4 regions of the Paenibacillus sp. FSL K6-1096 genome follow, and region 3 is predicted to be linked to each of the others. Evidence: predicted binding sites of a transcription regulator. Region 3 holds the regulator's gene; each other region holds the start of a gene.
What was found. Region 3 encodes Rex, which represses fermentation and respiration genes when NADH is low (regulators of the CRP and FNR family bind a similar motif). Its sites were predicted from a motif close to TTGTGAAATATTTCACAA; they were not measured.
Positions count from the first base shown of each region.

Region 1: the regulator Rex is predicted to act here: its motif matches at 1,384-1,401, upstream of adhE (bifunctional acetaldehyde-CoA/alcohol dehydrogenase).
Region 2: the regulator Rex is predicted to act here: its motif matches at 1,151-1,168, upstream of qoxA (cytochrome aa3 quinol oxidase subunit II).
Region 4: the regulator Rex is predicted to act here: its motif matches at 1,526-1,543, upstream of MHI24_RS17220 (DUF1858 domain-containing protein).

Region 1 is NZ_CP150274.1:1,282,662-1,285,802, forward strand. It holds gene adhE (bifunctional acetaldehyde-CoA/alcohol dehydrogenase) at 1-1,308, opposite strand, end outside; gene MHI24_RS05885 (hypothetical protein) at 1,989-2,627, opposite strand; gene MHI24_RS05890 (extracellular solute-binding protein) at 2,814-3,141, opposite strand, start outside.
Region 2 is NZ_CP150274.1:4,817,035-4,820,175, reverse strand. It holds gene MHI24_RS21245 (polysaccharide deacetylase family protein) at 1-914, opposite strand, end outside; gene qoxA (cytochrome aa3 quinol oxidase subunit II) at 1,415-2,431, shown strand; gene qoxB (cytochrome aa3 quinol oxidase subunit I) at 2,476-3,141, shown strand, end outside.
Region 3 is NZ_CP150274.1:1,039,963-1,043,103, forward strand. It holds gene MHI24_RS04655 (amidohydrolase) at 1-1,016, opposite strand, end outside; gene MHI24_RS04660 (redox-sensing transcriptional repressor Rex) at 1,003-1,656, opposite strand; gene dinG (ATP-dependent DNA helicase DinG) at 1,776-3,141, opposite strand, start outside.
Region 4 is NZ_CP150274.1:3,843,800-3,846,940, reverse strand. It holds gene MHI24_RS17225 (DUF438 domain-containing protein) at 1-1,217, opposite strand, end outside; gene MHI24_RS17220 (DUF1858 domain-containing protein) at 1,232-1,459, opposite strand; gene thiC (phosphomethylpyrimidine synthase ThiC) at 1,752-3,141, opposite strand, start outside.

The DNA.
Region 1 (3,141 bases), 240 kb from region 3:
GTTGCGTCCGTAAGATCCGCAGCCCAGTGTCAGTGAAGGGATATTTGTGTTGTAAATATCGCCGATTGCGCCGTGTGTGGATGGCGAGTTGACGAGAATACGTCCGGTCTGCAGACGGTTCGAGAACTTCATGATCACTTCTTCGTTGTTCGAGTGGATTGCCGAGCTGTGGCCCATGCCGCCGAATTCAACAACCTGAGCTGCGCGTTCGATACCCTGGTCAGCGTTCTTCACTTTGTAGCAGGCCAGAACCGGGCTCAGCTTCTCAGCGGACAGTGGATATTTCGTACCTACGCCTTCAAGCTCAGCCACCAGAATCTTCGTTCCGGCAGGAACCTGGATACCGCACATTTCAGCGATCTTCATTGCGGACTGGCCGACGATGGCCGGGTTAACCGCACATTTCTCAACGTTCATTGCACCGCTGGTCAGCTTGGCAGCTTCTTCTTTATTTACAAAGTAGCAGCCGTTCGCAATCATTTTCTTCTTCACTTGGTCGAAGATGGCTTCTTCAATAATAACTGCCTGTTCGGAAGCACAGATCATACCATGGTCGAAGGATTTCGACAGGATGATGTCGGTTACGGCCTGATCGATATCCGCACTCTTCTCAATGAAGGCAGGAACGTTACCAGGACCTACGCCGAGTGCCGGCTTGCCGCAGCTGTAAGCTGCCTTAACCATTGCCGAACCGCCGGTTGCCAGGATCAGTGCAACGTCAGGATTGTTCATCAGTGCGTTTGTTTTGTCCATTGTAGGAAGCTCGATCCATTGGATGAAGTTCTCAGGAGCACCGGCTTTTACACCTGCGTCATGCAGAATTTTGGCGGCGGCTGCACTACACTCTTGCGCTGAAGGGTGGAAACCGAATATAATAGGATTACGCGTCTTTGCGGAAATCAATGCCTTGAACATCGTGGTGGATGTTGGGTTGGTTACCGGTGTGATACCCATGATGATTCCGACCGGTTCGGCAATCTTCTGGAAGCTGTCGTATGCGTTATCCTCAATAACGCCTACTGTCTTGTCATACTTGATTCCGTGCCAGATATATTCAGTGGAGAAGATGTTCTTCGTAATTTTGTCTTCGTAGACGCCGCGTCCTGTTTCTTCAACAGCCAGCTTCGCCAGGTACATGTGTTTGTCGAGACCGGCAAGTGCCATTGCATGAACGACTGCGTCAGTCTGCTCTTGGTCCAGGCCCATGAACGCTTCTTGGGCTTTCTTTGCTTTATCCACCAAAGTCTGAATATATTCTTCAGCGGTGGTTTGTTTCACTTGGGCGGCGACTTCGTTTTTAACTGCCATCTCCCTCGTCCTCCTGTCAATTTTTAGGTTGTTTTTCTCTACACACTTATCTTAACACATCCCCTTCACCTTGTATAGTGAAATCTTTCACAAAGTATAAAGTTTTTTTTGATTCTTTTTCAAAGCGCTTTCATTCGATTATTTAGAGCCATATATTCCAATAATTATGCAATATTAAATTGAATTTTGTCTAATCTGCAAACGGAAATCGTGCGGTTGAGTACGAAAAAGCTTGATTTGTCTTAGAGTTGGAGGAATGGGGATAGGCTGGGCGCTGCGGACAGGGAGCGAATGTCTGAAGAGTCATGATCGGACCAGGGGTGTGCCTGTCATGATCGGGCCGGGAAGCCGTCCCCCTCCCACGCTGCTTCTGCCGAAAGTGTGCTGGTGCGGGAAACGGAGGGGCGGCGCTGTAGTAGCCAAATGGGTAAGTATGAGGGGCTTTAATGCCCCTCGGTTCAGTGGATGTGGGCGATCAAGCCAATTGTGGTGCATTTATACACCTGATTTCAGCGAACACAGCCGATCGAGCCAAATGTGGTGCATTTATACACCTGATTTCAACGAACGCAGCCGATCGAGACGAATGAGGTGCATTTATACACCTGATTCCACCAAGAGGCCAAAAGCAGCCTCCCCTCTCGTCTCAGGCGCACCAGTGCACCTGAGCCGCTTCACTATTACCGCTGCCCACCATCGCCGCCGCCATCCAGATTCCCCAGTATCCGGTTCCAGGCGCCGAAGGGAAAGTCGGGATTGCCCGCGCTGCGCAGCGAGTAAGCATCCTCCCCTTCGCACACCCATCCGTAAGGCGGCTGCTCGCGCCAGTGCCGGTCCAGCCTGTCCCACAGGTACGGTTCAGCGAGCAGCGGATGCGCGGGCCATGCGGCCAGCTCATCTGCGCTATAGAGCCCCGACAGCTGGCGCATCTCCATCCCCTGCCGGACGATCGCCTCCAGCTCTGCGGGCGAGTCATAACCTACGAAGCGCTGGAGCAGCAGAGCCGGAATCCACTCCGGCACGCCCGTCCGCGCAGCGGTCTGCTGTGACAGCCGCTGCCACTCGTCCAGCCGCAGGACGAACGGGTGGAAATGCGCCTCATCATCCCAAGCGATCTCGGTCAGTTCCCCTTCGCCGTCCTCCAGCAGCAGTGAGATGTAGCTGAAGTCGTCGCCGGTCTCCAGCACCAGGCTCACCTCGTCCGTTACCGGCAGGCTAATTGGCTCCTCCTCCAGCTCCGGGTAGGCAAAATCATCCTGCAGCCGCCAATCATAACGGGCCCAGAATGTTTTGTCATGCGCAAGCGTAAGATCCAGCATGAAGACGATACCTCCTAGTAAGTAAATAATATTCAGTAGTTACTCTCTTGATCATGCCAAAGGATCAGCGCTGAAGTCAAGAAGCGCCGCAATAGCCGCAACAAACGCAGGGCGGGGAGAGCGCATCGCTGCGTTCTCCCCGCCCTGTTGTTGTCCCTCTAATCCGGGACGCCCTCCTAATTTACTCTACTCCACCTTAATCGAATTGAAGAATTTCTCCTGTACGGTTGCAGCCGCTGCATCCAGCTGGGCCTTGGAATCTGTTCCTTCCTTGGCGAACAGCTCCTGGATTACGTTGGACATCGTAGCGTAGTAATCCTGAGTGTTGTACTGGGCTTCTGGCTTACCGTCCAGCAGTGCCATAATTTCCGGGCTGTACTGATAGACGATATCGTATTTGTCATAGATGGCTTTGGTCTTCTTGCCGAATTCGGAATCCGCAGCATAGTAATCCAGCAGTGGCGGGATGTAGTATTTGCCGTCCGTTTTGCGCTGGCTGATAATCGCATCGAGC
Region 2 (3,141 bases), 3.4 Mb from region 3:
ACATTCCAGTCCCACAGATGATAGCCCTGGCTGAGAACCTTATCCCGGAAGGACTTGGTGAAATAAGGCTTGCTTCCGTAAGGGGTACGGATCAGTGTAGTGCTGGCTCCCGTCAGCTTCTTCAGCGTCGCATTCGCCCCTGACATCTCGCCAAGCGCTGCTGCCGGAGAGGCATAGAACTTCTCTTTGCGGTGGGTTACCCCGTGCAGGGCCAAGCCATAGCCTTCCTTCGCAATCCGCTTCACCTGGGCCGGATGCTGGTTCATATTATTCCCCAGCATAAAGAAAGTGGCCTGCACGTCATACTTGCTCAGGATATCCAGCAGCTCCCCCGTTGTCGCCGACGGGCCATCGTCAAAGGTCAGATACACCGTCCGGCCCGGCTTGCCCGGTTCCGCCGGTTTAGCCGGAGTGGCCGGGGCCACCGGAGCCTTCGGCTTCAGCTCTGCAGCATATTTACCGGTGAACTCCGCATCGCTAAGCTTGGCCGAGCCGTCCTTCACACGCAGTAAATATTTATCACCTGCATAGGAAATGCTATATCCGAGATACGCGCTAACTTTCAGCGGAGCCATCAGTTTGCCGTCCTGCAGGAAGGTGCTCATCGGCACAGTCTGGCCGTCCTTCAGCACCGCGCCCCCATCCTTGTTCAAGAGGGTAAGCGAACCCGTCCCTCCGGCTATGTGAATTTTTCCGTCCGCAAGGCCGGTCAGGGTCCATTTCAATTCATCCGCAAGCGAACGGAGAGGAACATAATAGGTGTCTTTTACCGATACAGCTTCAATGGCACTCACTTTATCGTTTATTCCAAGCTTAAGCGCAGCTCCCTTGGCTTCGGCGTTCACCGGGCTCTGCACCAGACCGGTCAGCAGGAATAAGGACATGAATAATAGCATGAATTTTTTGATACGCACAGCAGCAGTCTCCAATCTATGTATATTTGTCTATCACTTTATCACATATACAATTAACGTAATTTGAGAGATTGTAACCGCAAGCTAAAAAAATGTTACTATCCAGCAATGATAAATGATGGTCCGGCAAAATGTTCAGAGAGCGCCCCTTTCCCGTCGGATGCTGTCGCACCAGGCAGTCCGGGGTTAAATCGGGGGTTTTTGCCCCCTATTAAATGTGACAAATTTAATAACAATTATGAAATATTGAACAAAGATTGAACAACCTTAAAATTAGCTAAAGTGCGCCACTACAGTGATCTTTATCATACCCTTATGTACTTGTAACAAATTGCTCACACATATTTAACTTGTTAGCCATTTTTAAGGACTAATTTATCTAAATATACAAAATATGTATTTTGCATTATGGGTAAGTAGTTCTTACTATAGATACAGATCAAGTGTAAGCCCATTAATGAATGGCGAATGAAAAGTAGTATTGAAGGAAGGAGTTCTATATGAAGAAAAAGGGACCGTTATACGCTTTGTTTCTAAGCCTGATCCTTCTCCTGCCGGGATGCAGTTCACTCACTGTTCTCAACCCGAAGGGGCCGTCTGCCAGGACGTTATCTGACACCATCATTCTCTCGATTATTGTAATGCTTGGTGTACTGGCTGTTGTCTACATCTTATATGTTTTTGTACTGGTGAAATACCGTGCGAAGAAAAGCAATGAGGGGTACATTCCTGAGCATGAGGAGGGCAACAAGGTACTGGAAGCGATCTGGATTATCATCCCGATCATTATCGTAGCCTTCCTGTCCGTTGTAACCGTCAAGACAACAACCAAAGTAGAGAACGTGGCCGCGGAATATAACGATCAGAAGCCGCTGGTCATTTACGCTTCCTCCTCGAACTGGAAATGGCATTTCAGTTACCCGGAAGAAGGCATCGAGACGGTCAACTACGTGAACCTTCCGGTGCACCGTGCAGTTGAATTCAGAATGTACTCCTTCGGGACCATCACCTCTCTGTGGATTCCGCAGCTTGCGGGCCAGAAGTACGCTATGAGCGATATGCTTACGACGCTGCATCTGTCCGCTGATACCGAGGGCTCTTATATCGGCAAGAATGCCAACTTCAGCGGTAAAGGCTTCGCCCACATGGAATTCGAAGCCCTTGTCCTGAGCAGCCAGAAGTACGATGAATGGGTGAAGGAAGTGAAGGAGACCGCTCCGAAGCTGACTGAGGATGAATTCAAGGGCCTGCTGGCCGCTGAGCACCTCGGACGCAAAACCTACTCATCCACCCATCTGGAGTTCAGTCCTCCTCCTGGAGAGCACAGCGAGCATATGAGCGGCGGCGGTAAAGAGATGGACATGGACAACGGCAGCCAGGAGCATCAGGATAACAAAGAGATACATCCTTCTCCCGAACCGTCCAGCGGCACCGAATTTGACAGCAAGCCTGATCCGGAAGTGGATGAGCCGCTGCCAAGCTCCCCCGTCGATGAGAGCACACATGAAGGACACTAGCTCTGAGAGGAGCTTAATGCAACACACTGAAAGGAGCCACCCTAATGGATTTAGACAAATTTAAGGTTCACGGCGAACCCCTGATCTATGGCGCCATGGTCAGCATCGCGCTGGCCACCATCGGGATCATCGTCGGGCTTACCTATTTCAAGAAATGGCGGTACCTGTGGCGTGAATGGTTAACCACGGTCGATCACAAAAAGATCGGCGTCATGTACATCCTCGCGGCGCTGCTCATGCTATTCCGCGGCGGTGTGGACGCCATGATGATGCGGCTGCAGACCGCTGCCCCGGAAATGAAGTTCCTGGATGCGCAGCACTACAACGAGGTCTTCACGACCCACGGTCTGATCATGATCCTGTTCATGGCGATGCCGTTCATTATCGGTCTGATGAACGTGATCATTCCGCTGCAGATCGGCGCGCGCGACGTCGCGTTCCCGCGGCTTAACGCCGTCAGCTTCTGGCTCTTCTTCTTCGGAGCCATGCTGCTCAATATCTCCTTCGTCATCGGCGGATCGCCGGATGCCGGATGGTCAGCGTACTTCCCGCTGGCAAGTATTGAGTTCAGCCCGACCGTCGGCAACAACTATTACTCCCTGGCGCTGCAGATTTCCGGTATCGGGACGCTGATCACAGGGGTGAACTTCATTGTAACGATTCTGAAGATGCGGGCCCCAGGCATGACGCTGATGAAAATGCCGATGTTC
Region 3 (3,141 bases):
AGCGCCTCAGGAGCCGGCACAGCGGTTGGATCACCGCTGACTCCCTTATGGATCAGTGCAGCCAGCCGCATCTCCTCAAACATATCCAGATTGTTGTTGCTGGCCGCACCGTCTGTCCCGAGCGAGACCTTAACCCCTGCTGCGAGCAGCTCAGGCACGCGGGCTACGCCGCTGGCCAGCTTCAGGTTGCTGCCCGGGTTATGCGATACGCCAACGTTATACCGGGCCAGAATGCTAATCTCCTCATCGTTCAGGTGCACACCGTGGGCGATCAGGGAAGGCCGGGTGAACATCCCCAGCTTCTCCAGATGCGCGACCGGACGAAGACCGTAATCGGTTACGTTCTGCTCCACCTCATGGCGCGTCTCGGACATATGTGTATGCATCGGCAGATCGAGATCATGGGCGGCCTGCACGAACTTCACGAAGAACTCAGGCGGACAGGTGTATGGAGCGTGCGGCGAGAGCATCGTTGTGATGCGGCCGTCTGCCTTGCCGTGCCAGTTACGGGCAAACGCGATCGCCTCCGCCAGCTTGTGGTTCTGCACCTCTTCCGGGCAGAGGCCGATAACACCGCGCATCAGCACAGCACGAATACCGGATTGCTCTACCACCTCGGCTACCCGGTCCATATGGTCATACATATCGAGGAAGGTGGTGGTGCCGCCCTTCAGCATCTCCAGCACAGACAGCGCCGTGCCCCAGTAGACATCCTCGCCGGTAAATTTCTCTTCCATCGGCCACATTTTCTCCTGCAGCCAGGACTGAAGCACCATATCGTCCCCATACCCGCGCAGCAGGGACATCGCGGCATGGCCGTGGGTGTTAACCAGACCCGGCATAAAGAGCAGACGGCTGCCGTCAACAATCAGAGCCCCCTCTTCATGGGCAGGCTCAGCTTCACCTATGTAAGTGATCAGATCATCCTCTATGGTCATATATCCGCCAAGTACCGGCTGCTTCGTACCCGGCACCAGGAAGCGTCCGTTCTTAATTATTGTCTTATTGCTGCTCATCTTCAGCCTCTTCCTTTCCATCATGCAAATAATAAGCCAGGCTCTGCAGATCGGTAGTGAAGTCTGCGGCATGAATCCGGATATTGGCAGGCGTCTTCAGAATGACCGGCGCGAAATTCAGAATGGCTTCAATGCCGGAATCCACCAGAATATCCGCTACGTTCTGGGCTTCGCTGTCCGGTACGGTAATAATGCCGATCCGGATGCCCTGTTCGCGGATGGTATCCCCCAGCTCTTCCATCGGCTGTACAACCAGGGAGTTGATCTTCTGGCCCACCTTCGGCGGATAGGCATCGAAGATCGCTGTAATCTTCATCGTATCCTTCAGATAAGCATTGTAGTTGGACAAGGCGTGCCCGAGGTTACCGGCGCCTACCAGTGCAACGTTGATCTGCTGGTCCAGCTTGAGAATATGGCGGATCTTCTCGATCAGATACGAGACATCATAACCGATGCCCTTTCTGCCGAAATCCCCGAAGTATGCCAGGTCCTTGCGGATCTGCGCAGGGTTCAGATCAAGCTTCTGTCCCAGCTCCTGGGAAGAAACGGTGGAGATTTCACGTTTTTGGAGATCGTTCAGGAACCGCAGGTACACTGGGAGCCTGCGGACTACGGCCTCCGATATTTTATCCGATTTCATGCTTTCTCCTCCTCGATTATATGAACCGTTCCCCGCCGCCTTAACGAAACGGCTAAGTCAGCCGGGGAGCGGAACTTCAGGTTAACCTTGTCTTCTTAATAATATCAACAGCAGGTGAATTATGAAACCCCGCCTTCGTCCAGCCACTCGGCGATCCGCGGTACCATCTGGTCGGTCCGCATATGCTCCATCTTGGGTCCGGGCAGGGAATACAGAAAGTACTTCCCATAATAAGATTCAATAACCCTGGTATCATAAACTATAACGATTCCGCGGTCCTGCGCGGTCCGCACGAGCCGTCCGAAGCCTTGCTTGAAGCGGATGACCGCCTGCGGAACAGACAGCTTCATGAACGGATTCTTCTTCTGGGCCTGCAGCAGCTCCGACTTCGCCTCGGCCAGCGGATGATTCGGCGGCTGGAACGGCAGCCGGACAATCGCCAGACAGGTCAGCGCCTCGCCGGGGATGTCCACCCCTTCCCAGAAGCTGCTGGTGCCCAGCAGCACAGAGGCGGTGCTGTCCTGGAAGCGCCGGATCAGCTTATTGCGGCTGCCGCCCTCCACGCCCTGTCCAAGCACAGCTATATCCTCAGGGGCCAGCGCTTCCTTCAGCGGGTCATACACCTGGCGGAGCATCTTGTAGGAGGTGAACAGCACCAGCATCCGGCCACGTGTAACGACAGCGGTCTCCGCAAGGGAGCGCACCAGTGTGTCCACGAAGCGTGCATCCCCTATGCTTCCCTTGACGCTTGGGAAGTCGCGGGGAATAACCAGAAGTGCCTGCTCCCGGTATTTGAAGGGAGAGGGCAGCAATGCGGTCATCAGCCGCCCCTGCTCCGCAGCACCGTCAAGCCCGAGGTTGTCGATCATGAACTGGAAGGATTTGTCCACCGACAGGGTCGCCGAAGTCAGAATCACGCTTTTCTTCTTGTCGAAGAACAGCTCGCGGAGTTGGGCGCTGACATCTACCGGAACGGCATACATCTGCAGCGATTTGCCCTTGTAGTTGCCGCTGCCCTCCAGCCAGTACACGATATTCTCATCATTCAGAGTCATGAAGAAGCGGATCTGGTCCCGGATCGAGGCCAGGTCTTTGAACAGTCCACCGATATCCGTGACCAGACTGTCCGCAGAGGACTGGCTGTCCGTGTCACGCATCTCGCTGAGCATTTTGTCACCCTTGCGGATAATGTCGCTCAGGCTCAGATGAAGGGTCTGCTCAAGGGCGGCCAGCTCCTCCCATTCCTTAGGCTTCTTGCCCGGCTGCAGACGCGTCACCAGCTGTCCGGCTTCACCGGCCGCCGCGTCGCTGCGCTCAGGCAGCAGCGCGAAGAGACGCTCGCTCAGGGCATCCCAGGATTCCTTCACGGTCAGCAGGTCCGGATAGATCCGGTCGATGACCCCGCTCCACTCGGCGGCCTGCTCACTGCCGGAGCTCTGCAGCGTCTGGCGGAGCGCAGGCAGCTGGCCGCTGCGGCTGTCCTTG
Region 4 (3,141 bases), 2.8 Mb from region 3:
GCGATATTCTGGGTGAATTCCAGCGTTCCCATATACCGCCCGTCTGCATCACGCACGGCAAAGTACCGGATATAGATGAACTTGTCCTTGATGTTAATCCAGAAGTCCTCAGCATCCTTTACGCCCGCCTTGAAATCAGCCAGCAGCTTCTCCACAACATGCACGCTCTGCGGCGGATGGCAGTTCTGCACCGTGCGGCCGATCACAGCCTTCGTCCGGGCAAAGATCCGTTCCTTGCCGTGCGAGAAGTAGCGGACGACATCGTTCTCATCGATAAAAGTGAGGTCCACCGGCAGGTGATTCATCAGCGTCTCCAGCTGGTGGAGCGACAGCAGCCCGGTCTCGAACCGGATGAAGCCCTGCGGCGACAGCCCTTCCCCTTCCGCCGCCGGCACCTCTGCACCCTCAGGCTCAGCAGCGCGTTCCGGTATCCACTCCTGCTCCGGGGCTGCCAGGCAGAAGCCGATCTCGGCGCTCTCCCGGGCGATCCGCACCCACTCATCCTCGGTCAGCTTATCCAGCGCCATCGGCAAGAGAATATTCTCTTCCTTGAAGATCATCTCATTGACTTCCTTGATAATCTCTTCCAGTGAGGCTGCGATCTGCTCTGTCTCCCCGTTGAAGGTGTTAAGTGCCTTCTTCGCTTCCTTAATCATGCTGCGGATGCCGTCATCGACGCCCCACATGACCTTGGTCGGGCCATAAATGCCGTACTTCTCCAGGTAAGGGAACAGCAGATTCTCCTTGCGGCTGTAGTGCTTGTCGAGATCCAGCAGCAGGCTTAAGTCCTCCAGCAGCTTGTAAATCATCTCATCGCTGGCCTTCTTCTTGAACTTGTCCTTATGCAGCTCCAGCCGGAAGTTAACCAGCCGCTCGATTTCCCGGTTCTCCAGCTTGAAGGTATGCACGGGGTGGCCGGGCTGCTCCTCAGGCTTCGAAGAACGGTGAATCTGCTCAATCGAGCCTTTGAAGATGGCGGTATGCACGGAGCAGAGCCGCTGTACCTCCTCTACCGGAATACCTTCCTCTGTCATCAGAGAGTGTTCCATGGCGGAGATTTCCGCGACCGTCACATCACCTACCGCCTCTTCAAAACGCGCCTTGACCTCCTCCACACTTTTGCCGGCATGAAGCTCCTTGATGATCTCCCGCAGCATCGCCTGACGGCGCGTCTGCTCCGGGACACCGGCCTCGCGGTTATTAATCAGCTCGCTCATATTCTTCTCTCCTTCTATTCGATAATCTCGAAGCCGCGGCTCTCAAAGGCCCGCCGAACGGTCTCCGGCTCTATACGCTTTAACTTCATGCCCTTGGACAGCGTCATGAACCGTCCTGCCGTCTGCAGCATTCCAGGCTTGGTAATGTCACGGAAGCCCAGCTCCACCATAATATCCACAACCTCCGGGTGCCTGTTCACCAGTTCGAAGACCGGTTCATCCAGCCTAAACGTTTTGCTCATTGTTTTGCCCACCTCACAAGTGAGAATTCTTCTCACTCACAGCTTAGCATAGGGCATGGAGTCACATTGTGATTGCAGTCACAAATTGACCCCACAAAGTGAAGCTATAGCGCAGGTGATAACTCAGATACTTTGCGGGGACCCCAAAACATACAAAACACCCCACAAAGTGAAGCTGTAGCTTCGATGATGACTCAGGTACTTTGCGGGGACCCCAAAACATATAAATTCTCAACTAAAAAAAGCTGCCCCCCGCTATGAACAGCAAGGGACAGCCACGATATGAGTCTGATTAGAATGACAGCGATTTGCTTAGATTATAGCTGTTACGCAGTTCATGCGAGATTCGCATGCTGCAGAATTTAGGGCCGCACATGGAGCAGAAATGCGCCTGCTTCGCCCCCTCTGCCGGAAGAGTCTCGTCATGATACGCGAGCGCTCTTTCCGGGTCCAGGGAGAGATGGAACTGATCCCGCCAGCGGAACTCGAACCGCGCTTTGGACAAAGCATCGTCCCTGTCCTGCGCACCCGGATGACCTTTGGCGAGGTCTGCGGCATGTGCAGCAATTTTATAGGTAATCACGCCTTCGCGTACATCATTCCTGTCCGGCAGGCCCAAATGCTCCTTGGGCGTTACGTAACACAGCATCGACGTACCCATCGAGCCGATCATTGCGGCCCCTATAGCCGAGGTGATATGGTCATACCCTGGCGCAATGTCCGTAGTCAGCGGCCCCAGCGTATAGAAGGGGGCTTCCCGGCAAATCTCAAGCTGCTTATCCATATTCTCCTTGATCTTATGCATCGGCACATGCCCCGGGCCTTCTACCATCACCTGAACGTCATGCTTCCAGGCAAGTAGCGTCAGCTCTCCCAGCGTCTCCAGTTCGGCGAATTGGGCTTCGTCATTAGCATCGGCAATGGAGCCGGGCCGCAGTCCGTCCCCCAGCGAGAAGGCCACATCATAACTCTTCATAATCTCACATATGTCTTCAAAGTGGGTGTACAGGAAGTTCTCCTGCTGATGGGCCAGGCACCACGCAGCCATAATGGAGCCGCCCCGCGATACAATACCGGTCATTCTCCGGGAGGTCAGCGGGATATAGCGCAGCAGCACCCCGGCATGAATGGTGAAGTAGTCCACCCCCTGCTCCGCCTGTTCAATCAGCGTATCGCGGTACAGCTCCCAGGTTAGATCCTCCGCGATGCCATTCACCTTCTCCAGGGCTTGGTACAAGGGCACCGTGCCGACAGGCACAGGTGAATTGCGGATGATCCATTCCCGGGTGGTATGAATGTTCGCGCCGGTGGACAGATCCATAATGGTGTCGGCTCCCCAGCGGGTAGCCCACCGCATCTTCTCTACTTCCTCCTCAATGGAAGAAGAGACTGCCGAATTTCCGATGTTCGCATTGATCTTCACCAGAAAGCTGCGGCCAATGATCATCGGCTCGCTCTCCGGGTGATTAATGTTGGCCGGAATAATGGCCCGGCCCGCAGCAACCTCATCCCTTACGAATTCCGGCCGGGTATTCTCGCGGATCGCGATGAACTCCATTTCCGGTGTAATGATTCCTTGCCGGGCATAATGCATTTGCGTTACATTGCGCCCGGCCTGCGCCCGGAGGGGCTTCCGCTGCAGTCCCGGATATGCTTCTGCAGGCGGCTTGCTCCCGCGGATG